3 regions of the Sporomusa intestinalis genome follow, and region 1 is predicted to be linked to each of the others. Evidence: predicted binding sites of a transcription regulator. Region 1 holds the regulator's gene; each other region holds the start of a gene.
What was found. Region 1 encodes HrcA, which represses chaperone genes, less so after heat shock. Its sites were predicted from a motif close to TGTTAGCACTCNNNNNNNNNGAGTGCTAACA; they were not measured.

Region 1 (10,590 bases):
TGGACTACAGGAAAAAGCAAGCAATAAAAGTGAAACGAGGTTCGTATAACCAGGTTTTTTTCCGGATAAGATAGGTCTGAACCATTTAGGTGCAAAAGGAGAGAAAATTGTATGGAGCAGATGCTGACTACAGTCCGGACCGACCTGGCATTAGAGGCCCGGGAAATGTTAACAAAGCAGGTGCGGGAGGACATTCCGGGGGTTTTGGTTGAAACCAGCGAGGATGATGACCTGATTATAACCCGGGTCAATATCAGCACACCGGAAGCCGAACGGATGATGGGAAAAGCCAAGGGGCGGTATATTACTATTGAAGCCCCGGGGTTGCGGTACAAAAATACCCCCCTGCAGCAAAAAATAATGAATATGCTGGCCACAGAACTGGCCGCCATGGTTAACCTGCCGCGCAACGCTACGGTACTCATTGTGGGACTTGGCAACTGGAATGTTACTCCCGATGCCCTGGGGCCGCGGTCTGCCCATAAAATAGTAGTAACCCGCCATCTGCAGGAGCTGCTGTCACCGGAGCTTAAAGGCGGCGTACGGTCAGTATGCGCCATTGCCCCTGGCGTGCTGGGCATAACCGGCATGGAAACCGCCGAAATCATTCAGGGGATTGTAAGCAATATCAAACCGGACTTGGTAGTTGCCATTGATGCGCTGGCAGCCGCCTCCAGCCACCGGGTAATCACAACAATACAACTGGCCAATACGGGAATTCATCCTGGCTCCGGCGTCGGCAACAAACGCTTTGGCCTTACTGAGGCCTCGCTCGGAGTACCTGTTGTCGCCATCGGCGTGCCTACTGTCGTCCATGCGTCCACAATCGCCATGGATACCATTAATACTTTACAGGAGCATGCTGCTTTTGGCAGGTATTTTAAGAGTATGGCCAACCTGTCCGATCAGGACCGTCAGACAATTGTCCGTCAGGTGCTGCCGGAAATGCTGGGTGATCTTATGGTAACGCCGAAAGAGGTTGACAGGCTGATCGAGGATATCGCCGCCGTTGTGGCCGGGGGGATAAACCAGGCGATGCATCCTAATATTGATTACGAGAATATTCATATGTATCTGCACTGATACAGCTAGTCCGCCGATAATTGTAATATCGCCGCCCCGCCAGGCATATACATTGTATGTAAACAAAATTTATCAAGAGACAACCCGGCAGGGAGTCTGGCGGAGGCGGCAATGGTAACGAGGAAAGAACGAAAAAAAAGCGCACCGGGCAGAATTTGGATTTGGCGGCCCATACTGCAAGTGCCCGGCACCTCAAAGCTTTTTCATATGGTATTAATAGGTTTTATGCTGTTTACGGCAAGCGGTCTGTCGATAGCCACCTATCTGAACCTAACGACAAGTGCCATCCCTGTCAGCGGTTCAGTCTATTATGATCAATATATACCTTCTTTGTGGCCCAAAGGAAAGGACGTGCTTTTTTCAGGCATTCCCGGTTTGTCCAGCGTGGCGCAGCCACAACCGGCCGTAAAAATAACGCCTGAAGTAAATAAGGAAACACTCACCCGCAAGCTGGTGTTATTCTTTTCCGGTATTGATGTGCAGGACCTGCGTTCGCTGTTGTCGCAGGAAATCCCCTTTATGTTAGCTTTTAAGAATACGGGCACACCGACGGTCAGTGCAGCCAGCCTGCCAAATTTCCCCAAGTTTGATACGCCGAGTATAATCAGCACGGATAAACCGTTAGTAGCAATCTACCATACCCACACCGCCGAAGCTTTTATCCCCAACTCCGGTGTGACCCACAGACCGGGCGGCCAGCGCGGCGATATAGTTGACGTGGGCCTGGCCCTGGCAAACCAATTGGAAAAAGAAGGGGTTAAAACCATCCACAGTGCAACGATTCACGACTACCCCAGTTTCATGAAAGCCTATGGCCCGTCGGAAATAACAGCGCAAAAAATATTGACAGAAAACCCTTCTATACAAATGATTTTTGACATCCACCGGGATGCTGACAAGCGGGAAAATGTAACGGCCGTCTTTGATGGCGTGCCAATGGCGAAAATTACGATTGTTGTCGCCACCGGGCAGCAGGACCTGCCCCAGCCGCACTGGCAGCAAAATCATGCTTTTGCCAAACTGATTGATGCCAGGCTCAATGCTAAATATCCTGGGTTGTGCCGGGGTTTGCAAATGGTTGAGTGGCGGTATAATCAGCATCTTCATCCCCGGGCTTTATTACTTGAGGTGGGTTCCCAGGAAAGCAGCAAGGAGGAGGCCGTGCGCAGTATGGAAATACTGGGCGGCGTTCTGGCAGAAATACTCGCTGAAAATAGATAAGGAGGAGTGCCGTGTTCGAACGGGTAGCGGCAAGCGATGCCGGAATCATCGCCCGGGGCCTGCTCATTTTACTGACGATTATCGTAATCGGTGTGGGGGTGGCTGAACACCAGCTCGGCACTCTTACCCAGCGGCCGGGGCAGGAGCGGTTCTTTTATATTGGCCGCAATCAGGATCATGTTTATTCAGCCTATGCCTTCGGCTATGGCCTGAGCCTGGAGCGGGTTTACCAATTAGGCAATATTTCGCTCACAGAGCAGCGCAGCCTTGTGCTGCAGGTTGCCGAACGGGCAATTACAATTCCCACGCAGGTAAAAATCGACGGTATGCGGTTGTTGTACTGGCTTGATATTTGGCATAAGCAATTTGTTGAAGAAGCATTAACCGCAAAGAAGAACATCGTCGAATACTGGCATCAAACCAAACCCTATGTAGAAGCGGTCCTGCAAAAGGTCAGGGAAAAGGCGCAGGGAGCCATACATAAACTAGACGAAATGCTGCGTGAATACAGGTAGAGCTTGCAGTTAGCGGGTAGCTGATGGTATAATTTAGAGAAATATGTTAAAAACGCAGATTATACCAGGGAGGAGCCCCAGTTTGATGGATACAGGACATATTCGTAATTTTTCAATCATTGCCCACATCGACCATGGCAAGTCGACCCTTGCAGACCGGTTGTTGGAATACACAGGAGCTCTCTCTGCCCGCGAGATGGAAAACCAGGTTTTAGATCAGCTGGAACTGGAACGTGAACGGGGCATTACGATTAAAGCCCAGGCCGTGAGGCTGTCGTATACGGCCAAAAACGGTGAAACATACATGCTTAATTTGATTGACACTCCGGGGCATGTTGATTTTACCTATGAGGTTTCCCGTAGTCTGGCCGCTTGTGAAGGTGCGCTGCTGGTAGTTGACGCCGCGCAGGGGATAGAGGCGCAGACAATGGCTAACGTTTACCTGGCGCTTGAACATAATCTGGAGATTATTCCGGTCATTAATAAAATTGACCTGCCCAGTGCCGAACCGGAACGGGTAAAAGGTGAGATTGAAGATGTCATCGGGTTGGATACCAGTGATGCCGTCTTGGCCAGTGCCAAGACCGGGGTCGGCATTGAAGAAATCCTGGAGGCCATTGTCAGAAAAGTTCCGCCTCCGGCCGGTAAAGCGGAAGAGCCGCTGAGTGCGCTTATCTTTGACTCGCATTTTGATTCCTATAAAGGTGTAATTGTCTATGTCCGGGTTATGAATGGCACGATTACCCCAGGCATGAAGATTAAAATGATGGCAACAAACAAGGTGTTTGAGGTTACTGAGGTTGGCGTTTTCCGGCCGGCCCTGGCCAATGTTAAGGAGTTGGGGCCTGGCCAGGTCGGGTTTATTGCCGCCAGCATTAAAAATGTAAAAGATACCCGGGTAGGTGATACCGTAACCGGGGCTGAGCGGCCGGTAGCCGCACAGCTGCCGGGTTACCGTAAAATTACGCCGATGGTATACTGCGGCCTCTACCCGGTAGACAGTTCTGATTACGAGAATCTGCGCGACGCCCTGGAAAAACTGCAGTTAAATGACGCCGCACTGGTTTTTGAACCGGAAACCTCCATTGCGCTGGGGTTTGGTTTTCGCTGCGGTTTTCTGGGCTTGCTGCATATGGATGTTATTCAGGAGCGCCTGGAACGGGAATATAATATGACGCTCATAACCACAGCGCCCAGTGTAATTTATCGTGTGTTCAAAACCGACAACACAATGTTTGAGATTGAAAACCCGTCCAAGCTGCCAACAGCCCAGGAGATTGACCATGTTGAAGAACCTTATGTTAAGGCAACTGTCATGGTTCCTAACGAATATGTCGGCGCTGTCATGGAATTGTCCCAGGAGAAGCGGGGTGAGTTCAAGGACATGAAATACCTTGATGTCAACCGGGTCATGCTGACCTATCACTTGCCCCTTAGTGAAATAATTTTTGATTATTTTGACAAATTGAAATCATCAACCCGCGGCTATGCTTCGCTGGACTACGAGCTGCTGGGTTATCAGACCTCAGCCCTGGTTAAGCTGGATATCCTGCTTAATGGCGACCCGGTGGACGCGCTCAGCGTCATTGTCCACCGGGACAGGGCCACCCAGCGCGGCCGGCAGCTGGCCGAAAAGTTGAAGGAAATCATCCCCCGCCAGATGTTTGAAATCCCGATTCAGGCCGCAATTGGCAGCAAAGTAATTGCCCGGGAAACCGTGCGAGCGATGCGCAAAGATGTGCTTGCCAAATGCTATGGCGGCGATATTACCCGCAAGCGCAAGCTCTTGGAGAAGCAAAAAGAAGGTAAAAAAAGAATGAAACAGGTTGGCAGTGTGGAAGTTCCGCAGGAAGCCTTTATGGCGATATTGAAAATGGATTAAAAGGTAGCGCAATGAATAATTTTGGCCTGTATCTTCACATACCGTTTTGCCGGCAAAAGTGTCTCTATTGCGACTTTGCTTCTTATGCGGGAGCAGAGCATTGGTTTGCTGATTATACTGCCGCCTTGTGCCAGCAGATTGCTGAACAGGGCGGTCTGTTATGTAAGCCGGCAGTTGACACCATCTATATCGGCGGCGGCACGCCCAGCCTGCTGCCTGTGCCGCTGCTGGGGCAGATTATGTCCGCCCTTGACCGCAGCTTCAGCATAACTAATACGGCTGAAATTAGTATGGAAGCCAATCCGGGCACGGTAACAAAAGAACAGCTGACCATGCTGCTGGCGGCCGGGATCAACAGGCTTAGCTTCGGGGTCCAGTCTTTCAACGACAATTTGCTGGCCCGCCTGGGGCGCAGCCATAAAACCGCAGACACGCTGGCGGCCCTGGAATATGCCTATGGTGCCGGGTTTAACAATATTAGTATTGATTTAATGTACGGCCTGCCGGGGCAGAGCCCGGAGGGGTTTGCCCGGGAGCTGGAACAGGCGGCGGCACTGGCTATCGCCCATCTGTCTGTCTATGGGCTGAAGCTGGAAGCGGGAACACCGTTTTGTTCGGCTTATGATCAGGGGCTGCTGGCTTTACCGGACGAAAGGGAAGAGGAGGCCATGTATGATCTGATGGTCAGGGTTTTACCCGGCAAGGGGCTGCTTCGTTATGAGATCTCTAATTTTGCCCGCCCGGGGCTGGAATGCCGTCACAACCTGAAATATTGGCGTTATCAGCCTTATCTGGGGCTGGGAGCTGCCGCTCATTCTTTTGTAAACGGTGAGCGAATCAGCGCTGTGCCGGCGATTGATGCCTATATCCGGGCCATCGCAACCGGCTGTCCGCCGGTTGCGATGCGGGAAAGATTAACTAAAGCCCAGTCTGTAGGCGAATATGTTTTTCTGGCTTTGCGCACCACGCAGGGACTGAATGCTGCCGATTTTACCCGCCGGTTTCATAGCAATTTTTTTCTTCATTTTGCAAATGTTTTTAATAAGCTTCGCCGGCAAGAGCTGCTGGCCACAAATGGCTGCCGGGTATGGCTGACTGACAGGGGCATGAAGTTCAGCAATGTTGTCTTTGCCGCTTTTATTGCTGATGACTGAGGGCAACAGCAAAATCTCCCCCATCTATTGCCAGTGGTTTTAAGAAAGATTCTTGACATTAAACCCAAGGAGTGGTATTTTTTTAATAGGCATTAGCACTCAACAGGCATGAGTGCTAACAGCATGGGAGGTGAAGTCGGTGCTGGATGAAAGAAAACGCCAAATCCTGCAAGCTATTATCGATGATTATATCTCAACGGCCGAACCTATCGGTTCACGGACGATTGCGCGTAAATACAATCTGGGAATCAGTCCGGCTACGATTCGCAATGAGATGGCAGATTTGGAATTTTTAGGTTATCTTGAGCAACCGCATACCTCGGCCGGCAGGATACCGTCCGTTAAGGGTTATCGCTTCTATGTCGACTGTTTACTGGCGCCTCCCCAAATTTCCGATGCAGACATTGCGCTTATTGATAACTGGTATTACACAAGAGCCCGGCGAATGGAAGAAGTCTTTCAGGAGACAGTGAAAATTTTATCAAGCATGACCCAGAACGTCTCCATGGTACTAGCGCCGCAGCTGTCCCAGTGTACTTTCCGGTATCTTCAGTTCCTGCCGCTGGATGAGCGCCGGTCCATTGTTGTCATTGTCACCGATACAGGCTTATTGGATAATAAGATCATCGAGATACCCGAGGGCCTGCATCATGAGGATCTGAGCCGGGTGGCCAATGTGATCAATTCCCGCTTGGGCGGCTTGGCTGTTGACCGGATAACAACGCCGATTTTAAAAGATATTCAAAATGATATCAGGCCTGATCCGCAGATTTTTAAACAGGCAATTGCCCTCTTAAAGCAGGCTCTCACTGCCGACAAGAATGACAAGGTTTATCTTGGCGGCACGACGCAGATGCTTAATCAGCCTGAATTCCGCGATGTGGATAAAGTTAAGGGCTTGTTAACGATGTTTGAAGAAGACAAATTGTTAAGCGATATTCTCCATATGCCTAATAGTGACGGGGTAGTTGTCACTATTGGCCAGGAGAACAAATATACAGGTATTCATGACTGCAGTGTGGTTCAGGCCACTTACCGCATTGACGGCCAGGTGGTGGGAACTGTGGCTGTGCTTGGCCCAACGCGCATGGAGTATGGGAAAACTATGTCGGTACTTAAATTTATGCAACGCCATTTAGGTGAAATTCTGAAAAAATATAAGGTGTTGTGATAAGGGGGAACTACATGAATTTAAAGCAAGCAGGCAGTGGGGCCGACGTGGATGAACGGCTGGCCGCGCTGTTAACCAACGCCAATGCTGTAAGAGCAATTACGGCGGCTGTCGAAGGCACTATCGGTCCTAAAGGGCTTGATACAATGCTTGTTGACCGCTTTGGCGAGGTTATTATTACCAATGACGGTGTTACCATTTTAGATAAAATGGATGTCAACCATCCGGCCGCCAAGATGTTAATTAATACTGCCAAAGCCCAGCAGGCAGAGGTTGGCGACGGCACAACCACGACAACCATTATGGCAGGCAGCCTGGTCTCGGAGGGTGTAAGCCAGGTTATGCGCGGTGTGCCGGTTGCCAGAGTGATTGAAGGGATTAAATATGGTGTGGCTAAGGTCCTGGCTGGAGTAAAAGAGCGGGCCCGCACCATTACCGAGGTCAATGATCCCATCCTGCGGAGTATTGCCATGATTGCCGGCCGGGAACATGAGGACATTGCCGATCTGGTCGTGGAGGCAGCCCGGCTGATCGGCGTGGAGAAGCTCAATGAATACAATTTTAAGCTGTCAGAGATCATTACTGCGGAAGCCGGGGCTAATAACGAGGTGTTTATGGGCGTTATCGTCGATCAGGAACGGATGACGCAGGAAATGCCCGAAGCAGTGACCGCCGCTAAACTGCTGCTGATCGATGATGCCCTTGAACCGGAAGAAATTGAGGATGAGGCGCTAAGTACGGAAGCCGGTTTTAAGCGTTATATTGAACTTCAGGACGAGTTTAAACAAAATGTCCAGAAAATTGTCAGCCTTGGCGTTAATGTTGTCATGGTGGACCGGGGCGTACATAGTACCGCTGAGGAAATTCTTACAGATGCCGGCATTCTGGTCATTGAGCGTGTATCCGCCAAAGACCTGCGCCGGGTTGCCGATCACTCCGGGGCCCGGATGATCAAACGGACCGGTTTGAAGAAAGAGCCGGCTGATATTGGAAAATATCTGGGTACTGCCGACAAGGTGTACCAGGATGAAAAGCTTGAACAAGTGCGGGTAATTGGCGGCAATGGCAAACCCATGGCCACGATTTTAGTCGGTGCCGCCACGGAAGAGGTAGTGGGGGAAAGGGAACGTATTGCCAAAGACGCCGCATCCAGTGTGCAGGCGGCAGTAAAGGGCGGTTACGTGCCAGGCGGCGGTTCGATTGAGGTTGCCATGGCCCGGGAAGTTGGCAAACACCGGGATAACCTTAAGGGCATGGCGGCTTACGGCCTGGATTGCGTGACCAATGCGCTCAAGCAGCCTTTATCCCAGATTGTCGAAAATGCCGGTTTTAACCCGCTGGAGAAAGTAGAGGAAGCCGTTACTACGCAAACTGTGCAAAACTGCGACTCACTGGGCATAGACTGCGATACCGGCGAAGTGGCCGATATGCTGGCACGGGGGGTAGTTGACCCTGTGCCGGTAAAACTGCATGCCATCAAGGCTGCCGGAGAAGTCGCTGTTGCTATTTTGCGTATTGATACTATTATCAAGAAAAAGGAAGAAGGGGCCAATGCCCAGAAGGCAGTCGCCGCTGACAGTGGTATGCCTGATTTTTAATAGGAGGTGGGTTTTATGGCAGATAATGAAAAAGAACAGCTTCCGGGCGAAAATGGCCAGGAAACGGACCGCGTTAACGAGGCGTCAGGCGATAATCCTGAAATCTGCTTTTATCCCGCAGATGTGGAACAGTTTATGTCTGCGCTCAATGAAAAAAGCCGGTTGCTGGAGGAAATGACAGACAGGTATAAGCGGCTCCAGGCTGATTTTGATAATTTCCGGCGGCGGACCAGGCAGGAAAAAGAAGAGCTAGCGGCCATTGTCACGGAACGGGTAGTGTGCGAACTTTTGCCTGTTGTTGATAATTTTGAGCGGGCAACTGCCAGCATCCCGGCCGATGTCAATACCCTGGCAACAGGCGTGCAAATGATTTTCCGGCAGTTAAACAACGCGCTGTGCCAGCTGGGAGTAGAACAGATTAATGCCGTGGGCAATGTGTTTGACCCCAATCTGCATGAGGCTGTTATGCGGGTTGAGGATGACAGCCAGCCTGACGGCACAATCATCGAAGAACTGCAAAAAGGCTATAAAGTCAATGGCCGGTTAGTCCGTCCCAGTATGGTGAAAGTAGTAGGAAATAGTTAATTACAATTTATAACAGTTTATTTAAGGGGGAAATGTACAATGGCAAAAGTAATTGGTATCGATCTTGGTACTACTAACTCAGTAGTAGCTGTAATGGAAGGCGGCGAGCCTATTGTTATTCCTAATCCGGAAGGCAGCCGAATTACCCCTTCGGTAGTTGGTTTTTCGAAAAACGGCGAACGCCTGGTCGGACAAATTGCCAAGCGGCAGGCCGTATCCAATCCTGACGGCACGGTTAGCTCGATAAAGCGCCATATGGGCACTAGCTATAAAGTCAATATCGAAGGCAAGGACTATACGCCCCAGGAAATTTCCGCAATGATTCTGCAAAAACTTAAGTCAGACGCCGAAGCCTATTTAGGTGAAAAGGTCACGCAGGCGGTAATTACCGTTCCTGCCTATTTTTCCGACAGTCAGCGGCAGGCCACAAAAGATGCCGGCGCCATCGCCGGCCTGGAAGTGCTCCGTATTATCAACGAGCCTACGGCTGCTGCTTTAGCCTATGGCATGGACAAAGGCAACGACCACACAATCCTGGTGTTTGACCTGGGCGGCGGCACCTTTGACGTATCCATCCTGGAACTGGGCGACGGTGTTTTTGAGGTTAAGGCCACAAGCGGCAACAACCGCCTGGGCGGCGATGACTTTGACGAGCGGGTTATGAACTGGCTGGTCGCTGAATTCAAAAAAGAACAGGGAATCGATCTGTCCAACGACCGCATGGCCATGCAGCGTCTGCGGGAAGCCGCCGAAAAAGCCAAGATCGAGTTGTCAGGCGTACTGACTTCTAATATTAATCTGCCCTTTATTACTGCCGACCAAACCGGCCCCAAACATCTTGACATCAGCCTGACCCGGGCAAAATTTGAAGAACTGACGGCCGATCTGGTGGAAGCCACTATGGGGCCAACCCGCCAGGCTTTGAGCGATGCCGGCTTATCTGCCAAAGATATTGACAAAGTTATCCTTGTGGGTGGTTCGACCCGGATTCCGGCTGTACAGGAAGCGATTAAAAAATCACTGAACAAAGAACCGCATAAAGGCGTTAACCCGGACGAGTGCGTGGCTGTAGGAGCTGCTATCCAGGCCGGCGTACTTGTGGGTGAGGTAAAGGATGTACTGCTGCTGGACGTTACGCCGCTGTCTTTGGGGATTGAAACCCTGGGCGGGGTATTTACCAAAATTATTGACCGCAATACTACGATCCCGACCTCCAAGAGTCAAACATTCTCGACTGCTGCCGATAATCAGCCGTCTGTTGATATTCATGTGCTGCAGGGTGAGCGGGAAATGGCTTCCTACAACAAGACCCTCGGCCGCTTTGAACTTTCCGGCATTCCGCCGGCCCCCCGCGGTGTGCCCCGTATTGAGGTAACCTTTG
Region 2 (10,590 bases), 270 kb from region 1:
CAGGTAGGTGGTACGGGCCTCAAACCGGACAGGCATTTCGGCAGCGGCCAGGGAAACATAATCCTGAAATGTCATTTGCATAACGTTTTCTTCGCCAATTTCCGGCAGCACACCGGAAATATAATCACCAAAAATGTGGTTGGGCGAGAGAATTAGCACATTTTGGGACGTTAGTCTGGCACGGTCCTGATATAGTAAAAAAGCCACCCGGTGTAAAGCCGCCGACGTTTTGCCGCTGCCCGCAGGGCCCTCAACAAATAATACCCGGTGCGACTGATCGCGGATTATGCGATTTTGTTCACGCTGAATGGTATTGACAATCGTATGCATTTTATCATCAGCACTTTTGCTCAGCAACTGCTGGAGGATTTCATCATCAATTTTCAAGTCCGAATCAAACATGTATTCTATTTGCCCGTTTACAATTTTGAACTGCCGTTTAAGAGATATAACACCGGTAATTGTGCCGGCCGGGCAATGGTATGCCGCCGTTCCCCTGCCATAATCATAAAACAGGCTCGCTACCGGGGCGCGCCAGTCGTAAATCATAAAATTACCGGTCTCTTTATCACTTAAACTCCCAATGCCAATATAAATCAGCTCAGGCCGGCGCTCACCCGCCTCAGCAAAATCAATACGGCCAAAATAAGGCGATTTTAGCATCTTGTACAAGCGGCGGGTTGTGCCCTGTACGTGTGTGGACAAGGCCCGCTGACGGTCCATAGTTTCAACAAACTGGGCCTCATCAGTGGAACTGGCGCCCCCCGACTTCCAATAATCCTGCAGAGTGGCCTGCAGGGTATCCCGGTGGCTGTCGGAACTCTGCTCGCTGATTTGAATTTGTTCTGCTATCTGCCGGAGTGTTTTGGCCAGCCGGCCGATCTCAAAAGTTTGTTCCTGCTGATTCATATGTTCCTCCTCAAGAGAATGTAGCCCAACATTTAATTATATTCAATTCCCGGGCAGTAAGTAATTGAAAAAGGGTGAGAGGAGAACAGGGTACAAATTGTTTAAATTATATTTAGTCATTATGTTCCCGGCCATCCCTGGAAAGAATTATCTGCTTATGCGTCGCTTTACATGTATTCTTGCAAACCGATATGGATACTGTTAAGGTGTACTGGTTTCAGCTAAATAAGAGAAGCGCCTACCAGATAAGCTGGTAGGCGCAAACTGTCTTAATGACTGCTGCGGGCCATTAAGCTGGCTACTTTGTTGGCAAAGCTGATTGGATCATCCGGAGCAATCCCTTCCATAAGCAGGGCTTGTCCATAGAGTAAGTCGCAATAATCTTTGAAGTCCTCAGATTCAGGGGTACTTTGATATAAATCCTTTAATACCGCAAAGATTTCATGATCCGGATTAATTTCTAAAATCCGCTTGGCTTTATACATGCTATTATTCATCTCCGACAGGATCTGCTCCATGGACAGGCTGATCCCGTTATCATCACTTACCAGACAAACGGCACTTGATTTAAGCCGGCTGCTGATCTTCACATCGGCCACTTTGCCGCTGAGATGTTCTTTGATGGCTTTGATCAGAGGCTCATTTTCCTTATTTAATTCGGCCGTGTCTTTTTTAGTCTCAGCCGCATCAATATCATCCAGTTCCAAATTACCGCGGCTGACCGACTGGAATTTTTTTTCTTTATATTCATGCAGGGCATCAATGGCAAACTCATCAACCCTGTCATACAGATAAAGAACCTCAACCCCTTTTTCCCGGAGCAGTTCCATCTGCGGCAGGCGTTCGACCGAAGAACGGTCTTTGCCGGTGGCATAATAAATAACTTTTTGGGCGGGGGCCATCCGGCTAACATAGTCTTCGAGGCTGGCAAGCTCATCGGCAGCGTGCGAGGTGGCAAACAGCAGCAAATCCTTCAGCTTATCCCGGCTTTGATAGTCCGAATACACACCGGTTTTAAGGGCCTTGCCATATTCCTGCCAGAATTTTTCATACTTCGGCCGGTCTTTACTCAATAGGTTTTCCAGTGTTTTCAACACACTTTTCTCAAGATTTTTGCCAACCCGTTTTAGCTGTTGACTATGCTGGAGCAATTCGCGGGATATATTAAGCGAGAAGTCCGGCGAATCCACTAAGCCTTTCACAAAACGAAGGTATTCGGGCAGAAGGTCCTGGCAATTATCCATAATAAACACGTTTTTTGAATATAAGCGGATACCTGTTGTTGCTTCACGCTGATAAAAATCAAAAGGTGCATGGGCAGGAATAAATAATAAACTAGTATACTCGACTGCGCCTTCCACCTTGGAATGGATTATTTCCAGAGGATCCTCCCAGGCATGAAACAGATTTTTATACAATTGATGATATTCTTCCTGGGTAATATCATTTTTATTTTTGGTCCAAAGGGGGGCCATGGAGTTGAGGGTGCGGACCTCAACCGTCTGGGCGGCTGGCGCATCTTCAATCACTTTACCGTCCTTATCCAGCGGTTTTTCTTCTTTGACAAAATTCATTTTAATAGGATAACGGATATAGTCTGAGTATTTTTTAACTAAATTTTGCAGATTATAGCGATTCAGGAAGTTTTCCTCAGGCTGTTCAGCCGACCGGTATTCCTCTTTGAGGGTAAGAATCAGTGTAGTACCGCGGGTTTCCTTTTCAATTTCTTCAATTGTATAGGTTCCGTCGCCGTCCGATTCCCAGCGGACACCTTTGGCTTGTCCGGGAGCACGGGTAAGCAGTGTGACTTTTTCGGCCACCATGAAAGCAGAATAAAAACCCACGCCAAACTGGCCGATTAGCTCGGTATCGGCGGCTGAACCGGCCGCTTTTACTTTGTCAAGAAAGGCTTTGGTGCCTGACTTGGCAATTGTGCCGATATTTTCAATCACTTCCTCATAAGTCATCCCCATGCCGTTATCCGAAATAGTTAAGGTATTAATAGTTTCATCAGGCAAAATAAAAATCTCAAAATCAGCATTGTCTTCAAGCAGGGCATGATTTGTTAAAGCTTCAAACCGGACCTTGTCAATGGCGTCTGACGCATTGGAAATAAGCTCGCGCAGGAATATTTCCCGGTTGGTGTAAATAGAGTGCACCATCAAATCCAGCAATTGCTTGGTCTCAGCCTGAAATTCCTTGGTTTGTTTGTTCATTGCTTCTTGGGCCATAGTAAACCTCCATTACTCCATTATCTGTAAAGTTATGATTAGCACTCTTAACCGCCGAGTGCTAACGCTATTTAAATAATAACGAAATTAGACAATAAAATCAACCAGGAATAAGATAAAAAATGGCAAACAGCAAGCCAAAATCTGTAATGCAATACATCTCAACGTTGAATAAATAATATTTCAACAAATAAGAGCTTACTTTATTTACAAAAATAGCATGATTGTTTTCATCTATGTATAATAAAAAGTAAAGAAATCATAAGGAGGAACAAAAATGTCTGTATTAGAAAAAAACATGCAGGTTTTAACCGATGTCGCATCGCCGACAGGATCGCCGGCCACCATTTTTTATGCCGGCCGGGGCGAGGGAGACCAGTTTGGCCTGACACGGTTTCACGTGATGATTGATGATTTTTCTTACGGAATTTTTACTGTCCGCGGTGATTTCAGCACGCTTGAGCAGGCCCGCGCCAGACTGCTGCAGCCGGTCAGAGAAGGAACGGAAGAGAGTGCCGCTGAATTTGCCGTTCGTCATCTCTGGGTGCATATTGATGCAAATGAATATTATGCGCTTGGATGACACGCTCCTGGCAGCCTGCCCTGAAGCCGGCAATAAGAGAAATCTTTATTGCTCTAATCACTGTCACGCTACTAGCCAGCAGGCGTTGCCGCCGACTGCTGGCGTAACCGCTAGCGAGACCTTCGGTATGTGTTTTATGCGTACCGGGGGTCTTTTTATGTTGCGTAAGGAAAACAGCCAAAATCTACCTATTATCAGTTTTGTAGTCTGCCGTGCCTGTGACAATAATACAATAGTAAAAATAGAGGAGGAAGTGGAATGGATTTTTGGGGATCAATCGGGCCTGAGTGGTGTATGGCTCTGGGAAGCATACTTTTGATCAATCTCGTGTTAAGTGGCGACAATGCTGTCATTATTGCCCTCGCCAGCAAAAACCTGCCAGTTGCCCAGCGGCAAAAGGCGATCCTGTGGGGCAGCCTTGGCGCAGTGATTCTAAGAATCATTCTGACTTTTATTGCCGCCCGCCTCCTGGATGCGCCCTTCCTGCAATTCCTGGGGGGGCTGGCGCTGCTGTACATCGCTGTCAGCCTGTTAAGAGACAACAGCAAAGGAAAGCGATACGGCCAAGCCGCATCTTACCGGGAAGCCATCAAAATTATTCTGGTTGCCGACCTTATTATGAGCCTGGACAATGTGCTGGCGTTAGCCGCTATTTCCCAGACTGTCCCCGCCGGCAAGTACGGCCTGATTACCGCCGGACTTGCCACCAGCATTCCGCTGGTGGTATTCGGCGCGCAGCTGCTTATGAAGCTCATGGACAGATTCCCGTCTATTATCTATGCCGGCGCCGGCGTACTCGGCTACGCAGCGGCGGAGATGATTATCAGCGACAAGGCAATGGTAACCTATCTCAGCGGCCACGCACTGCTTATTAAAACCGGACTCACTTTGGCGGTGATTGTATCAGGCTATTTTCTGAAAACCAGCACCACAAAAATCATCATTAATCACGTTGGTTCCCCTGCCTTGGTAAAGACAGCGGGGGCTTTATTATTCCGCACCGCTGCCTGCCTATTCTCCCGGCACCTTCAGCATTTCCGGCGCCGGTAACTGGGCTACCCCTTTTAGTTTTCGCTCAATAGCCCTGGTGCGTACGGTGGCGGCATCAAGCTGTTTACTGGCCTGATCCAGTTTTTCCTTAGTTTTAGTAAGAACGTCGCCAAATTTGCCGAATTCGGTTTTTACAGCCCCAAGCAGCGACCAGACGTCACTGGAGCGTTTTTCAATGGCCAGGGTTCTAAAACCCATTTGCAGGCTATTGAGCAGGGCTGCGAGTGTTGTCGGCCCGGTGATGTTGATACGGTATTCGCGCTGCAGGCTGTCGCACAGCCCAGGGCGGCGCAAGACCTCGGCATAGAGGCCTTCCACCGGCAGAAACAGGATCGCAAAGTCAGTGGTATTAGGCGGATCAATATATTTTTCTTTAATTGTTTTTGCTTCCTGACGAATTCGTGCCTCCAGGCCGGCGGCGGCACCTGCAACCAGCTCGGGATTGGACATTTCCTGCGCTTCTATCAGCCGCAGGTAATCTTCCTGGGGAAACTTGGCATCAATAGGCAGCCAGACCACGGCATCGTTATTGTCCTTGCCTGGCAGTCTAATGGCAAATTCCACCCGGTCCTGACTGCCGGGCTTGGTGGCCACATTGGCTGCATATTGATCCGGTGTCAATACTTGTTCCAGTAAGGAAGCCAATTGCATCTCCCCCCAGATACCCCGCGTTTTTACATTGGATAATACTTTTTTTAAATCACCGACCCCGGAGGCCAGCTGTTGCATTTCCCCCAGTCCTTTATGCACCAGCTCCAGCCGCTCACTTACCAGCTGAAATGACTGCCCCAGGCGCTTTTCTAATGTGGCGTGCAGTTTTTCATCAACCGTTATGCGCATTTCTTCTAGCTTCTTACTGTTATCACTTTGCATCGCTGTCAGTTTCCATTCTACGGTTTCACGGATTTTATCCAGCTTTTGTTCATTGATCTGAATAAGCCGGTTGAATTTCTGGTCATTGGCATTAGTAAAGCCATGCAGCTGCGTTGTCAGCTCCTCGCGCAGGGCTTTGCTGTTAAAAGTCAGCTCCTGCCGGTTCTTTCCCAGTTCATCCCTAACCATAGCCTCGATACGTTCCTGATTATAGGCCAGCTGTTTAAACGGGGCTAAGCCGTTCTGGCCCAATTTATGTGTTCTTATTAGCAGCAGCAGGAGTAAACTGCCGTTAATAACCAGTAAAATCAAAATAATACCTGCAAATAAATCATTCATTGCCAATGCACCGTCCTTAGGGTTTAGTATTTATTACCTATTCAAGTTCAAGGCGCGCGGCTATAAACCCTTCTGTCAGCCAACAGGCGCCTGCTGCAAATCATACATGTTTTTTTACAGGATATATGAATAAGCCGGAACGAATTTGAGCATGCCAAGGGTAAGGTCAGTGATTGCGAATGGTCATCCAGATAACAGGCGTGATTACACAATCCAATTCTTGCGGACAAGCTACAGGACAACAGCATGAATATCCTGACCGATATGACAGGACACATGAAAATTCGGGCTTAAATGACTATTGTTAATTATAAGTAAATCACTTATAATTAAATTAAATAATAAATGAAATGGAGGGGCGATGTCATCTTTAACTAGCGTGACATAAGTTATAACTGTAAAGTTCAACTTTAATATAAATACTATGGAGGTGTCTTAATGAACACACTTAAGACTACTGTTTTACTTGCTGCGCTGACCGGGCTGCTGGTTGCAGTCGGTGCTTTTTTCGGCGGTACCCAAGGCATGACTTTGATGTTTGTAATCTCTATTGCGATGAACTTTGCCAGCTACTGGTACAGTGATAAAATTGTATTGAAAATGTATGGCGCCCAGGAGGTCACGCCGCAGAGCGCACCGGATTTGGTCCGGCTGGTAAGCGGCCTGGCCCAAAAAGCCAGAATGCCAATGCCGAAGGTGTATATTATCAATACCGATGTCCCGAACGCATTCGCCACCGGCCGTGACCCCGAGCATGGGGTTGTGGCTGTAACGACCGGGATTATGCGGGCCCTCAATTATGAAGAGCTGGAAGGCGTTGTCGCCCATGAACTGGCTCATATTAAAAACCGCGATACCCTGATCAGCACTATTGTTGCCAGTGTGGCCGGTGTCATCACCATGATCGCGAACATTGCCCAGTGGTCAGCGATCCTTGGTTTTGGCCGTGGTGATGATGGAGAAGGCGGCGGTATCGGCGGCATTATCGAGTTTGTATTTCTGGTAGTGCTGGCACCGCTGGCAGCCACGCTTATCCAGTTGGGCGTTTCCCGTTCACGCGAGTATATCGCCGATGAAACAGGCGGCGCTGTTTCCGGTAATCCGCTGGCCCTGGCCAGTGCGTTAAAGAAGATTGAATACTATGCCCGGCATCAGGTAATGCCTGAAGCGACACCAGCCACCTCGCACATGTTCATTGTCAATCCGCTCAGCGGGGCACGCAGCATGATGGTCAGCCTTTTCAGCACCCATCCGTCAACAGCAGACCGGGTGGCCAAACTGGAAGCGCAGGCGAAAAAGGCACGCTAAAATTACTGGCAAAATCCTTCTGAAATGAAATTCAGAAGGATTTTTTTGCAGGATATAAACAGCTGGGCAGGGAAAAAATATAAGATGCCGTTTGGCCGGCACCATGCACCTATTATTGCATGGCATCTGTCTGGCAGATAAAACCGGGAGTTGATTGCACGTGTCAGACCGGCTCATTCCGTATAACAACATACAACCGCAGGTAGATAGCAGCTCATTTATTGCCGCAGGCGCCAGAATTATCGGCAATGTTACCATTGGCGCCAACGCCAGCATCTGGTTCAATACGGTACTCCGGGGTGATGTTCATCCCATTACCGTCGGACAGTATACCAATATCCAGGACAACTGTACTGTGCATGTATTACATGACACTCCGGCCGTGATCGGGGAATATGTTACTGTAGGGCATGGTGCCATTTTACATGGCTGTACAATTGCCAGCAACTGCCTCATTGGTATGGGAGCAATTATTTTAAGTTATGCCACAATTGGCGAAAACTGTATTATTGGCGCCGGGTCTCTTATTCCGGAGAGGAAAAAAATCCCCCCTAATTCGCTGGTCGTTGGTTCGCCTGGCAAGATTGTCCGTACAGTGAGCCCGGAAGAAATTCTGGCGATTCACCAGTCGGCTCTTATTTACTCCCAGGATGCGCAAAAGTACATATGAATCGAGGGATTAAACAAAAATGGAAAGCACCTTAGTACTCTTAAAACCTGACGCCGTCCGGCGAAAACTTTGCGGTGAAATCCTCAGCCGGTTTGAAAGAAAGGGACTGACCCTGACGGCAATGAAATTGCTCAGGCTAACACCGGCAATGGCTGCCAGCCATTATCAGGAGCATCAGGGCAAACCCTTTTATCCTGCGCTGATTGACTTCATTACTGCCGGCCCGGTAGTGGCCGTGGTACTGGCCGGTCCTGATGCGATCAGGCTCGTCCGGACCATGATGGGGCCGACAAGCCCTGTTGATGCGCCGCCGGGAACCATCCGCGGCGATTATGCCACAGTCATGTCCGAGAATATTATTCATGGCTCCGATTGTCTGGCCAGTGCCCAGCGGGAAATTGCCATTTATTTTTCCGAACAGGAACTTGTTCAAGTAAATAATTAACCAGGAGAGGATTAAATGAGTAAAGTGTATACCAAAACCGGCGACAAAGGTACGACCGGCCTGCTGACCGGCGAAAGAGTAAAAAAAACCAGCGCCAGGGTCGAGGCTTACGGCAGTGTTGACGAAATCAACTCGGCCTTAGGCCTGGCCCGGGCCAGTTGTAGCAGCCTTAAAACCCAAGAGGCCATATACAAGCTGCAAAAACTCCTTATGTTGTTTATGGCTGATTTGGCAAGCAGCGGTAATAAGCAGCAGTATGTAACAGCCGGCCATGTTGCGGACCTGGAACAAACGATTGATGAATTTGATGCCTGCCTGCCACCCTTAACAGGGTTTATTGTGCCGGGCGAAACACCGGGGGCCGCTGCGCTGGATCTGGCACGAACCGTTACCAGACGGGCTGAACGGCAAATTTTACGGTTTACAGAGCAGGAAGCGGAAACACCGGTAAACGAACAACTGCTTATCGCTATTAACCGTTTGTCAGATTTATGTTTTGTCTTGTCCCGGTTTGAAACAGAAAACCCAAAATAGTTGTCACGTGCTGTAAATAAATTGCAGATTCAGGAGAAGTGGCACAACTTTGCACAACCCGCATAAACTATATCGATAGCTTAGGAGTGCGCTAGTGTCAAGGCACTAGCATTGATAATAGCTAAAATGAGGGGGCGAGCATGGTGAACTTCCGCTTCTATGTCATGTCACTGCCTGGACCGCTGCGTAAACTGATGCGTTTGTTGCTGAAAGTATAATACGTATACATGCAAAAAAGAGCTATGCGACAATAGCTCTTTTTTGCATGTATACCTCAAAAAATTTTTAAAATAAATATAGCCTGCATATTCATTGGAAAAATTTTATAAATATGGAATAAAACATTATGTTTTTGCTAATTTTAAAGCAAACAAATAGACAGAAAAGAAGGAATATTTCTAGTAAACAGAGAATTGTAACTCCAAAATGTCAGTATTGAAATTAATCACACCACAACAGGAGGGAACTAGCCATGAAAGAGTACAAGAGCGACAGGTTAAGAAATGTTGGAATTGTTGCCCATGGAGGAGCCGGCAAGACATCCTTGACAGAAGCCATGTTATTTAATTCTGGCGCGGTAAACCGTTTAGGACGTGTTGATGATGGTTCGGCAACAACTGACTTTGAACCGGAAGAGATTAAACGCAAGGTAACGATTAGTGCAGCTTTGGCCCCTTGTGAATGGAACGGTCATAAAATAAATGTTGTGGATACTCCCGGTTACGCTGATTTCGTAGCGGAAGTGAAGAGTGCCCTGCGTGCTGTTGACAGTGTGTGTGTTGTATTATGTGCCGCCTCCGGGGTAGAGGTGGAAACGGAAAAAGTATGGAGCTATGCAAATGAACTGGGCTTGCCCCGTATATGTTTTATTAATAAAATGGACCGGGAAAACGCCGACTTTTATAGTGTTGTCGAAAGCATGAAGGAAAAATTCGGCAACGGTGTTGTCCCGGTTCAATTGCCCATCGGCGCCCAGGATAGTTTTCAGGGTATTGTCGATGTGCTAACAAGGAAAGCCTATGTACCCCAAAAAAACGGCAGGGAGTACACGGAAACGGATGTTCCCGCCGAGATGCTGGCCAAGTGCGAGGACGCGCGGACGGCACTTATTGAAGCGGCGGCCGAAGGCGATGACGAGCTGTTAGCCAAATACCTTGACGGCGAAGAACTGAGTAATGAAGAAGTGCGCAGCGGTTTACTGGCGGCAATCGCTCAGGCTAAAGTATTCCCTGTGCTATGCGGCTCAGCTCTTAAAAACATTGGGATAACGCAGACGCTGGATTCGATTATCAGCTATCTGCCGGCCCCGGGTACCAATCCAATTACCGGTTATCATCCGGTAACCAAAGAGCTTGTGGAAAGAAGCGCTGCCGACCCTTTTTCCGCCATGGTATTTAAGACCACAGCCGACCCCTTTGTGGGCCGCCTTAGCTATATCCGGCTCTATTCAGGCACCATGAAGCCTGATAGTTCATTATACAATGCAACCAAAGAAAAATCTGAGCGTGTCGGCACAATCTTCACTCTGCGCGGCAAACAGCAGGACCCGGTCACTGCCGTTCACGCCGGTGATATTGTGGTAGTGGCGAAGCTGCAGGAAACAGCCACCGGCGATTCACTCTGCGATAAGGATAAACCAGTTATTTTT
Region 3 (10,590 bases), 1.2 Mb from region 1:
CCGTCAGCTGCAGCTGCTGACGGCCGACATGCTTGTGGAAAAAATTCACTTTGATCTGACGACAACAACACCCTGGCAGCTTGGCTATAAAGCGATTGCGGTTAATCTGAGTGATATTGCGGCTATGGGGGGAGCTCCGAGGCATGCGGTTGTGTCCGTGGCTTTGCCCCCGTCTATCCCGGTGGAATTTGTTGTCAATCTATATAAAGGCATGAAAGAAATATGCCGCGAGTTTGGCGTCAACATTGTCGGCGGCGATACCGTTGCCAGCCTGCAGGGGCTGGTCATTAACGTGACCGTAACCGGCGAGGTGGAACCGGCTAAGCTGGTGCGCCGTTCCGGCGCCAGGCCCGGTGACCTGGTGGCTGTTACCGGCACACTGGGCAATTCGGCCGCCGGCTTAGCCCTGCTGCAGGCCGGCAAATGGGAGGATGAGGACTTTGCCTGGCCGTTGGTTACGGCCCATCTGACGCCCCGGCCCCAGGTCAGAACCGGCCAGCTGCTGGCAGCGCTTGGCGCTACCAGTATGGACGATATCAGTGACGGGCTGGCGAGCGAGGCCCATGAAATAGCTAAGGCCAGTCAGGTAGGGATCAGACTGTTTGCCGGCCAAATCCCGCTGGCGCCGGAACTGGCTGCGGCCGCTGCCAGGTTTAGCAAACCGGCTATTGACTATGCCCTGTTCGGCGGTGAGGATTTTCAGCTCGTGTTTACAATGGAGCCGGAAAAATTCGCAACGCTGGTGACCCGGCACCCGGAGCTGGCAGTAGCGAGGGTGGGCGAGGTGGTTGCTGCCGGCGAGGGTGTGACCCTGGTCGATGCAGCAGGCTGCGGGCAAGAACTGAAACCCCGGGGGTTTAATCATTTCCGCCAGGAGGAGTAATACCTTATGCTAGTTATTAAGACTCACTCGCCTGATGAAACGTATGCCTTTGGCAAAAAGGTGGCTAGGTTATTGAAATCAGGCGATGTTTTATGTTTGTCCGGTGACTTGGGCGCCGGCAAAACCCTGTTAAGTCAGGGCATTGCCGCCGGTTTGGCTGTGGCGGCGAGTGTCACCAGCCCAACTTTCACTGTCCTTAATGTATATGAGGGAATAACCGGCAGTGGTCAGGAACTGCCGGTATATCATTTTGATCTTTACCGGCTGCAGCATCCGGCTGAACTTGCCGATATTGGCTTTGATTATTATCTGGGGGCTCACGGCATTGCTATTATTGAATGGCCGGACAAATTCCCGGAATTTTTGCCGGACGAACGTCTGTGGCTGACAATCAAGGCCGGTGGCGGCCCCGGTGAGCGGACTCTTTGTCTTACTGCCGCCGGGACAAGATATGTAGAGCTTTGTGAGGAGTTGAAACAGATTGCCGATTCTTGCCATTGATACAGCCACCCTTGTGTCCAGTGTTGCGATTGCCACACCGGCGGCGCTGGTGGCTGAACTTACAGTTCAGACACGCAAGACCCATTCCGAACGGTTAATGCCTCATATTGCCAGTCTGCTTACTATGGCCGAGATTTCGCAAACCAGCCTTAAAGCCATTGCTGTAAGCAATGGCCCCGGCTCTTTTACCGGGCTCAGAATTGGTCTGGCTACCGCCAAAGCCCTGGCCTATGCGCTTAATATCCCCTTAATCGGGGTGCCGACTTTAGCCGCAATGGCTTTTGCCTGCCCGGCGCCGGGAGTATTGCTGGCACCGATGCTTGATGCCCAGAAAGGCAATGTGTATTTGGGTTTATATGAATGGTGCCAGGGAGTTATGACGGAAGTGGAACCGCCGCGGGTGGTGCCTTTTGCCGAGGCCAAGGCGGAGCTGGCGGCTAAGGGCAAGCCTGCCCTGCTGCTGGGGGAGGCGGCTGTTATGTATAAGGACGAGATTGAGCAGCCGGCGCCGCCCCATGTTGTTATGCCCCGGGCCGGCAGTGTGGCAGTGCTGGCCCAGCAGCTGTATGACCAGGGGGTAAGACATGATGTAGCCACACTGGAACCACTATATATCAGGCGTTCCGAGGCTGAAGAGCTGTGGGAACGGCGGCATTCGCAGGAGTGTCGCTGAAATGCCGGAATGTACCGTGCGGCGCATGCAGAAGGGCGATATTGATGAAGTGCTGATTATTGAACAGGCAGCCTTTGCCACGCCCTGGTCACGGGCTGCTTTTGAAGAAGAAATCGGCAATAATGACCTGGCCCATTACCTGGTTATGAGTGACGGCCGCCGCATTGTGGGCTATGGCGGTTTCTGGCTGATTATGGATGAAGCCCATGTAACCAACATTGCACTGCTGCCGTCCTATCACGGCCGCGGTCTGGGCCTGCTCTTGCTGGAACATATGATTCTTGCTGCCAAAGTCAAAGGCGCAGCCAGTATGACGCTGGAGGTCCGTCCGTCCAACACCGCAGCCCGCAAGCTGTACTCACGGCGCGGCTTTATCGAGCGTGGCATTCGTCCCAATTATTATGCCGAAATCGGCGAAGACGCGCTTATTATGTGGCTTGATAACCTATAGGCATAAAAAGAGGAGCCACGCTAGATTGTGGCCCCAGGGTGATTGTGTAAGATAACATATGCGGGTCCCGGTAAAAAGGTGACAAAATGGAACAGGGCGGCCATAGCCGCCCTGTGCTTTACCATCTATCGGAGAGTAGATTCATACTGTTCGATCATTTTACGAACCATGTGACCGCCTACGCGACCGCAGTCAGCGGAAGTCATAGTGTACCAGCCTTGGCTGCGAACGCGCTCAGCTATACCTAACTCATTAGCTACTTCCATTTTCATTTTGTCCAGAGCGTTTTCTGCACCAGGACTAACGGGCTTGTTTGAGCGTGCCATATTATTCGCACCTCCTTTCCGGGACTGTATGTTGTTGTCCTTGGTTTTAATTTGGCTTACTTTCGGGATTCTAATACATCATTTGCACCATGTAATAATTAGCAGACACTGATGGAGGTCTTTCAATGAAACAAAGCTTAACATTGGCGCTGGAAACAAGCTGTGATGAAACCTCGGCGGCTGTGGTTGCCAACGGACGTACTGTATTGGCCAATATTATTTCCTCGCAAATACCGACACATCAGAAATTTGGCGGGGTTGTGCCGGAGATTGCCTCCCGCAAGCATATTGAAAACGTTATCCCGGTTATCGATCAGGCTCTGACCGCGGCGGGGACAACCCTGGCGGCAGTTGACGCGATTGGTGTTACCTATGGCCCCGGTTTGGTCGGCGCCCTGCTGGTCGGGGTGGCGACAGCCAAGGCGCTGGCCTTCTCTTTGCATAAGCCGCTCATTGGCGTGAACCATCTGGAAGGGCATATCTTTGCCAATTTCCTGGCCCATCCTGAACTGGAGCCGCCCTTTGTGGCCCTGGTAGTATCCGGCGGCCATACGTCGCTGATTTATCTGAAAAATTACAATGAGCTTGAACTGCTGGGACAGACCCGTGACGATGCAGCCGGTGAGGCGTTTGATAAAATTGCCCGGGTCATGAACTTTCCGTATCCGGGCGGTCCGTATATTGATCAGGCCGCTAAACAGGGCAATCCGGCCGCTATTGCCTTTCCCCGGGCTTTTACCGCCAAAAACGGGGAAAATAAATTCGCTTTTAGCTTCAGCGGTTTAAAATCAGCGGTGTTGAACTACCTGAACAGTGCGGCCCAGCGGGGGGAGACGGTCAGCATTCCTGATGTGGCTGCCAGCTTTCAGGCCGCTGTGGTTGATGTGCTGGTTATGAAAACGCTGGCGGCTGCCGACCAGGCCGGTGTTGATAACATTGTTCTGGCCGGCGGGGTGGCGGCTAATTCAGCCCTGCAGGCTGAGTTAACTGTACAAGCTAAAAGCCGGGGCCTTGCCGTTTTTTATCCGCCGCCGGTGCTGTGTACAGATAATGCGGCAATGATTGCCTGCCGGGCTCATTATCAGTACTTAGCCGGTGATTTCTCCGACCTTAATCTGAATGCGGTGCCTTCACTGACATTGGGGGCCCGGTAATGTGGACAACTATCTGTAAAATAATTGTGGATAATGTGGGTAAGATTATAAAAATAGCATATTTTCCTGTAATAAAGGGCCATATTGCTGTGCATAACCCTGTGGATATTGTGGATAACCCGGGGATAACCCTGGGGATTTTGTCAAAAGCGGCAGTAGAGTGTAACTTTGTAAATTTAGTACCAGCTAACAAGGAATTTTGAAAGTTGCAGTTGAATACATACAAGATTAAGCAGGTCTGTGTCTTGGCCATGTTATATTTTAGTTTTAGGGCGAGACAAAATGGCAAAGGGCAAGGAAGCACCGACGACGCATACTGGAAGGGGTCTGCTAGGAGGGGCTGACGCCGCCATTGGCCATTTTGGCCGTCATCAAACTAAAAAGATAATGTGGTCAAGACACTAGGTCTTGTTTCAGGGAACGGGGGAAAAGTTTATGGGGGTAGCGGCAGATATTTGCCGGAAGATAACGAGTTTAACGCCAAGCCAGACTCAATTTATTGATAAAGTATCAAGCGTTCTGGGGCTGGCTGCCGACCTCGCGCATGCTCAGGTTACCCTGTATGCTGCGGCCCGCAATGAAAACTTTTTGGCTATTGTCGCGCAGGCTAAACCCAATACCAGTTATATCGATTTTAAAACCAATATTTTGGGCAGTACCGTGCAGTCGAGTGAAGAGCCTTTGGTATGGCGGACGCTGGTTTCCGGTGCCAATATCGCCGGCCAGCGGGAATGGGCCCTTGGCATGGATGCACTGGAGATGAGGGTTTTCCCCATCAAAGACCCGGACGGCCAGATTATTGCCGCCGCCAGCTTTGAGACCAATAGCCAGGAGGCCAGCGCCAATGGTCACGGCATGCTGGTGGAAACGGCTTATATGCTGTTGACGATGGCTGCGGACGGCGGTTCGCTGGGCCGAAAAATTTACCGGCCTCTGGCAACCCGTGACGGTATTGTGATCATTGATGAGCGGGGGCATATTGTATTTGCCAATTCCGCCGCCGATGCCATTTACAAAGTGCTGGGCATCAACCATATTATCGGCCGGCGGGTATCGGACCGGCAGGTTAATATGAAACTCGCCCAGCAGGCCCTGTCGACAGGGCTGCCGGTGGAAAAAGAAGCCGAAGCCGGCAACATGATCCTGGTACAGCGGGCTATTCCGATCTTTGTCGGCGGCCTGGTGGTGCGTACTGTCTTTATTGTGGCCGATGTTACCGAACTCAGGAAAAAAGAAAAAGAACTGCTGGTCAAGTCAGCGGTCATTCAGGAGATACACCACCGGGTCAAGAATAATCTCCAGACGATTGCCAGCTTACTCAGATTACAGGCCAGGCGTACTACCACGCCGGAAGTGAAGGCCGCGCTGCGGGAAAGCGTCAACCGGATATTGAGCATATCGGTTGTGCATGAATTTTTGTCGCAACAGGACCGGGAATATATTGATGTGGCGGAAGTCACGAAAAATATATTGGATTTGGTTATTCAAAATATGCTTGAGCCTGATTTTAATATTGAAACAGTGCTTAACGGCCAGACGGTAATTTTGCCGTCTGAGCAGGCCAGCAGTCTGGCCCTGGTAATCAACGAGCTAATACAAAATTCGATTGAGCACGGCTTTGTCGGACGTAAAGAGGGATTAATTGGTGTGGATATCGCGACAACACCGGATAGTTATCAAATAGATATCTATGACAACGGTATCGGTCTTCCTGCGGAGTTTTGCCTGCAAAGTACCAATAGTCTGGGCCTCCAAATTGTCAGAACACTGATAGAAAACGACCTTGGCGGGCACTTCCGCCTGTTCTCCAGTGCCGGAACCCATGCTTTTATTACCATTCCCCGGCTGACAGAAGGGGCTAAAGAGGCGAAGGAGGAATAATATGGACGCTTTGCGGATAGTAATTGCCGATAATGAGTCAATTATCAGGATGGACCTAAAAGAATTACTGGAAGAAGCGGGACATACTGTGGTCGGCGAAGCGGCAGACGGAGCCAAAGCCGTTGAGCTGGCTCGCAAGCACCGCCCTGATCTTGTTGTTATGGATATTAAAATGCCGGAAATGGATGGCATTACCGCTGCTAAAATTATTTCTAATGAAAAACTGTCGCCTGTGCTCCTCTTAACTGCTTTCAGTCAGAAGGAAATAGTAGAAAAGGCTAAGGACTCGGGCGTATTAGCCTATCTGGTCAAGCCTGTTAAAGAAGCGAACCTGTTTCCGGCCATGGAGATTGCTTTATCCCGGTTCCAGGAGTTTGCTGAGCTGGAACGGGAACTGGAGGAGGTTAAAAACTCACTGGAAACCAGGAAGGTTCTTGACCGGGCCAAGGGAATCCTGATGGATGCGTATAGTTTAACCGAAAGCGAGGCTTATCGCCGCATTCAGCAGTACAGTATGAGCAAACGCAAATCAATCCGGGATGTGGCGGCGGCTATTGTGGAGTCAGCCACCCGCAAACGTTAAGAGCATATTTGCTGCCGGGCAGGGGTTTTAACAGTCCCTGCCCTCAGTTTTGATATTTTTTTTTATTTTTTATGCATTTTTTACTGAAATGGACTTGATTTTTTCGAGCGAATTCTATATTATAAATTATGGAATTAGCACTCAACTTAAGTGAGTGCTAACAACAAACAGTTAATTTTAACACACTATAAAGGGAGGTTCTTTACATGATTAAGCCATTAGGCGACAGAGTTGTAATTGAAGCTTTGGCAAAGGAGGAAATGACCAAGAGTGGTATCGTTCTTCCTGACACAGTCAAGGAGAAGCCGCAAGAGGGTAAAATTGTGGCTGTTGGTACAGGAAAAACTCTGGAAAACGGCCAAAAGGTTGCCTTGGATGTTAAAGTTGGCGACAAAATTATTTTCTCTAAATATGCCGGCACTGAAGTCAAGGTTGAAGGCAAAGAATATCTCATCATCAGTGAGCGCGATATCCTGGCTATTATTGAATAATCAGCTAATTATCATAAAATGAAAGGTAGGTAATACATAAATGGCTAAACAAATTTTGTTTGATGAAGAAGCACGCCGTGCACTGGAGCGGGGCGTAAATGCCCTGGCTAATGCTGTTAAGGTTACTTTAGGACCTAAAGGCCGCAATGTAGTGCTTGACAAGAAATTCGGTGCTCCAGCCATCACGAATGACGGTGTAACCATTGCCCGTGACATTGATCTGGAAGATCCGTTTGAGAATATGGGGGCCCAGCTTGTTAAAGAAGTTGCCACCAAAACAAATGATGTAGCCGGTGACGGTACAACTACCGCTACTCTGTTAGCTCAGGCCATGATTCGCGAAGGCATGAGAAATGTGGCGGCCGGCGCTAATCCGATGATCCTGAAAAAAGGCATTCAGCAGGCAGTCAACGTGCTTGTTGACGAAATCAAAAAAAGCGCCAAGAAAGTGGAAACCAAGGACGCTATCGCTCAGGTTGCCTCCATTTCCGCCGGCGATGAAGAAATCGGTTCCCTGATTGCCGAAGCGATGGAAAAAGTCGGCAAAGACGGTGTTATCACTGTGGAAGAATCCAAAACCATGGGCACCGACCTTGATGTTGTGGAAGGCATGCAGTTTGACCGTGGTTATATCTCCCCGTACATGATTACTGATCCGGACAAAATGGAAGCTGTTTTAAGCGATCCCTATGTCCTCATTACCGACCGTAAGATCGGCGCAATTGCCGACCTGCTGCCGGTCCTGGAAAAAGTCGTTCAACAGGGCAAAGAACTGCTGATCATTGCCGAAGATGTGGAAGGCGAAGCCCTGGCCACTTTGGTTGTTAACAAACTTCGCGGCACCTTCCGCGCTGTCGCTGTGAAAGCTCCCGGTTTTGGCGACCGCAGAAAAGCTATGCTGGAAGACATCGCTATCATAACCGGCGGGGCTGTGATCACCGAAGAACTGGGACGCAAGCTTGACAGCGTAACCCTTGAAGATCTTGGCCGCGCCCGTCAGATCCGCGTGTCCAAGGAAGAAACCACGATTGTTGACGGCAGCGGTCAAAATGACGAAATCAAAAAACGCGTGAATCAGATTCGTGCGCAAATCGAAGAAACCACTTCTGATTTCGATAAGGAAAAGCTGCAGGAGCGTTTGGCCAAACTGGCTGGCGGCGTAGCTGTTATCCAGGTAGGCGCTGCTACCGAGGTTGAACTGAAAGAAAAAAAACTCCGTATTGAAGACGCTCTGAACGCAACCCGCGCTGCGGTGGAGGAAGGCATTGTTGCCGGCGGCGGTACTACCTTCATCGACATTCAGGATAGCCTGGCTAACCTGAAACTGATCGGCGATGAAAAAACCGGTGTTGAAATCGTGAAACGCGCGATTGAGGAACCGGTACGTCAAATCGCCAACAACGCCGGCCTGGAAGGCTCCGTTGTTGTTGAGAATGTTAAGAAAACCGGTAAGGGTATTGGCTTTAATGCCCTGACCGAAGAATATGTTGACATGATTGCCGCCGGCATTGTTGACCCGGCGAAGGTTACCCGCTCCGCCCTGCAAAACGCGGCCAGCATTTCCTCGATGGTTCTTACCACCGAAACCCTTGTTGCCGATAAGCCGGAAAAAGACGCAGCAGCTCCTGCCGGCATGGGCGGCATGGGTGGTATGGGCGGCATGGGCGGCATGGGCGGCATGATGTAATCAGCCCCTGGAACCCCAGTAAAATCGGGATTCTAAGTGTTGCCTAACGTTTAACGCAACTATTTTGTTGCCGCAAGTAGCATAAAAAATTAGAGGTTGTCCATGAGTTGTGATCGAACTTATGGACAGCCTCTTTTTCATTTTATATCTTTAATTAAGACAAATATGGCTGGCAGTAAATTACTTCCCCGGCCGGTCTGCCGGGTCTTCGTCAAGCGGTTTGCCGGCGGCAGGCTGCAGATCCGGTACTGCTGCGCGTACTGGTTCACTTTCCTGCCAGCGCTGGTAGCCATAGATAAAGACAGACAGCGTTGTAGTAATTAGTAATATTTGAAAATAGGATATGTAAGACACCCACACGCCCCGCCGGACAAACCAATCAATCAGGAAAAAGATTAACAGATAATCCAGCACAATATTTGTGGTCAGATACAGCCAAAAGCGTCCGTACGTGTATTTGAGTATCCAGACCGGGGCAAGCAGATACGGGCCGTAAACGAAAGCGGGAATATTGACAAGCGGGTAGGACGGTTCGGTAACTGCCCACAGGCGCAAGGAAATTCCTGTTTCAAAAATAAAGATAAATGCAAGCGAACAAAATAAAGCAGCAGGCATATACCGTTTTATATCTGCTTGCCTGAGAAACACCGTGGATAGCCAGGCTAAGGCCACACTTGACCATAAAAGCATTTGATTGCTCAAAGCGATCAGCTCCATTCTTGCTATTACTATCAGTATTGCTTTGTCAGTGGTAATTATGTATGCGGCCGGCCTTCATTTTACTGGGAGCGGAAACGACTGTCATACTTTTGTCACATTTCCATATTATGATGGAAGTAGTAAATACAGGGAGGAAATGCTTATGAACAGCCTCGTTAAGAAAACCGTGGTTTATTCCCTGGTCGGGATTCTGCAATCTGGCCTGTTTGCAACCGTAGCCGAGGCTTCAGCATTATATAATTCCAATTCGCAGCAAATCGTTCAGCTTGGCCGGCATGACCGGCATGACCGGGATCGGCATGACCGCGAGCGCTATGAACGGGAGCGGCGGCGGGAGCACAAAGAGCGGTTGCGCCGGGAAAATGAACGGCATGAACGGGAAATGAGACGCCGTAAGCACGAAAGTGAACGGGCCTGGCGGGAGCGCCAAAGGCATGAAAAAGAACGCCATGACCGCCACTTGCGTGAAATTGCCGCTTTATTGATTGGTATTGCCATCGGCAGCTCGTCCAAGGATTAAACGTGTAGCCTGTCTAATAGCCATACCCTGAGGGTATGGCTATTTTAGTTTTCCACCAATATTTTCTAAAGAAATTCAAAGGAACGGATGATATAGTAAAAGTATAATAAGAAAAAGGAAGTGTATCGATATGAAAATAGCAATGAAAAAACTAGTCGTTTATTCTATGCTTGGCCTGCTGCAGGTGGGGATGTTTTCTTCCGTAGCGGCAGCGGCACCAGGCCCCTTACATAATAACGGTTCACAACGCATAGCCCATCTTGACCGTAATGATCATGACCATAAGCGGGAGCAGGAGCGGCGGCGCGAGCATGACGAACGTAAACGCCAGGAAAATGAACGCCATGAACGGGAGATGAAGCGGCGGCCGCATGAAAGCCACCGGGAATGGAAGGAACGCCAGGAACGGGAAAAAGAACGCCATGACAAGGCATTACGTGAAATCGCCGCTTTATTGATTGGTATTGCTATTGGCTCCGCTTCAAATAATTAGCTATGATGGAAGCTGTTCGCCCGCAGGGGTGAGCGGCTTCTTTTTTCTACTGGCGGCAGGCGGAGATGATCCTCAATTTTTGTTTGCCGATTGCCGATTTTATTATGTCTGATAATAGTCTGTAGAAAACTGGGGACTATATGTTATAATCGATGATTCCAGTACTTCCTGTCAGGGAGGCTATTTGTTTTGGCATATTAGAATTTAATTTGAGGGTACATACAGAG

Region 2: htpG (molecular chaperone HtpG) is a predicted target of HrcA. The motif match lies at 3,177-3,207, and genes of this name have one in related genera.
Region 3: groES (co-chaperone GroES) is a predicted target of HrcA. The motif match lies at 6,585-6,615, and genes of this name have one in related genera.

What each region holds. Positions count from the first base shown of each region.
Region 1 covers NZ_AP042390.1:2,916,034-2,926,623, reverse strand. The annotation lists gene gpr (GPR endopeptidase) at 112-1,083, shown strand; gene spoIIP (stage II sporulation protein P) at 1,291-2,304, shown strand; gene ACZ481_RS13770 (hypothetical protein) at 2,316-2,819, shown strand; gene lepA (translation elongation factor 4) at 2,905-4,701, shown strand; gene hemW (radical SAM family heme chaperone HemW) at 4,713-5,855, shown strand; gene hrcA (heat-inducible transcriptional repressor HrcA) at 5,995-7,026, shown strand; gene ACZ481_RS13750 (TCP-1/cpn60 chaperonin family protein) at 7,041-8,624, shown strand; gene grpE (nucleotide exchange factor GrpE) at 8,640-9,209, shown strand; gene dnaK (molecular chaperone DnaK) at 9,249-10,590, shown strand, end outside.
Region 2 covers NZ_AP042390.1:2,649,978-2,660,567, reverse strand. The annotation lists gene ACZ481_RS12495 (HelD family protein) at 1-909, opposite strand, end outside; gene htpG (molecular chaperone HtpG) at 1,179-3,140, opposite strand; gene ACZ481_RS12485 (hypothetical protein) at 3,418-3,723, shown strand; gene ACZ481_RS12480 (hypothetical protein) at 3,695-4,042, shown strand; gene ACZ481_RS12475 (TerC family protein) at 3,982-4,773, shown strand; gene ACZ481_RS12470 (DNA recombination protein RmuC) at 4,735-5,985, opposite strand; gene ACZ481_RS12465 (zinc metalloprotease HtpX) at 6,424-7,293, shown strand; gene ACZ481_RS12460 (gamma carbonic anhydrase family protein) at 7,454-7,963, shown strand; gene ndk (nucleoside-diphosphate kinase) at 7,983-8,408, shown strand; gene ACZ481_RS12450 (cob(I)yrinic acid a,c-diamide adenosyltransferase) at 8,424-8,942, shown strand; gene fusA (elongation factor G) at 9,415-10,590, shown strand, end outside.
Region 3 covers NZ_AP042390.1:1,667,879-1,678,468, forward strand. The annotation lists gene thiL (thiamine-phosphate kinase) at 1-883, shown strand, start outside; gene tsaE (tRNA (adenosine(37)-N6)-threonylcarbamoyltransferase complex ATPase subunit type 1 TsaE) at 890-1,384, shown strand; gene tsaB (tRNA (adenosine(37)-N6)-threonylcarbamoyltransferase complex dimerization subunit type 1 TsaB) at 1,365-2,057, shown strand; gene rimI (ribosomal protein S18-alanine N-acetyltransferase) at 2,059-2,508, shown strand; gene ACZ481_RS07520 (small, acid-soluble spore protein, alpha/beta type) at 2,634-2,834, opposite strand; gene tsaD (tRNA (adenosine(37)-N6)-threonylcarbamoyltransferase complex transferase subunit TsaD) at 2,960-3,988, shown strand; gene ACZ481_RS07530 (hypothetical protein) at 3,988-4,191, shown strand; gene ACZ481_RS07535 (histidine kinase N-terminal domain-containing protein) at 4,424-5,869, shown strand; gene ACZ481_RS07540 (ANTAR domain-containing response regulator) at 5,871-6,452, shown strand; gene groES (co-chaperone GroES) at 6,659-6,943, shown strand; gene groL (chaperonin GroEL) at 6,984-8,630, shown strand; gene ACZ481_RS07555 (hypothetical protein) at 8,811-9,320, opposite strand; gene ACZ481_RS07560 (hypothetical protein) at 9,493-9,870, shown strand; gene ACZ481_RS07565 (hypothetical protein) at 10,013-10,363, shown strand; gene ACZ481_RS07570 (CBO0543 family protein) at 10,516-10,590, shown strand, end outside.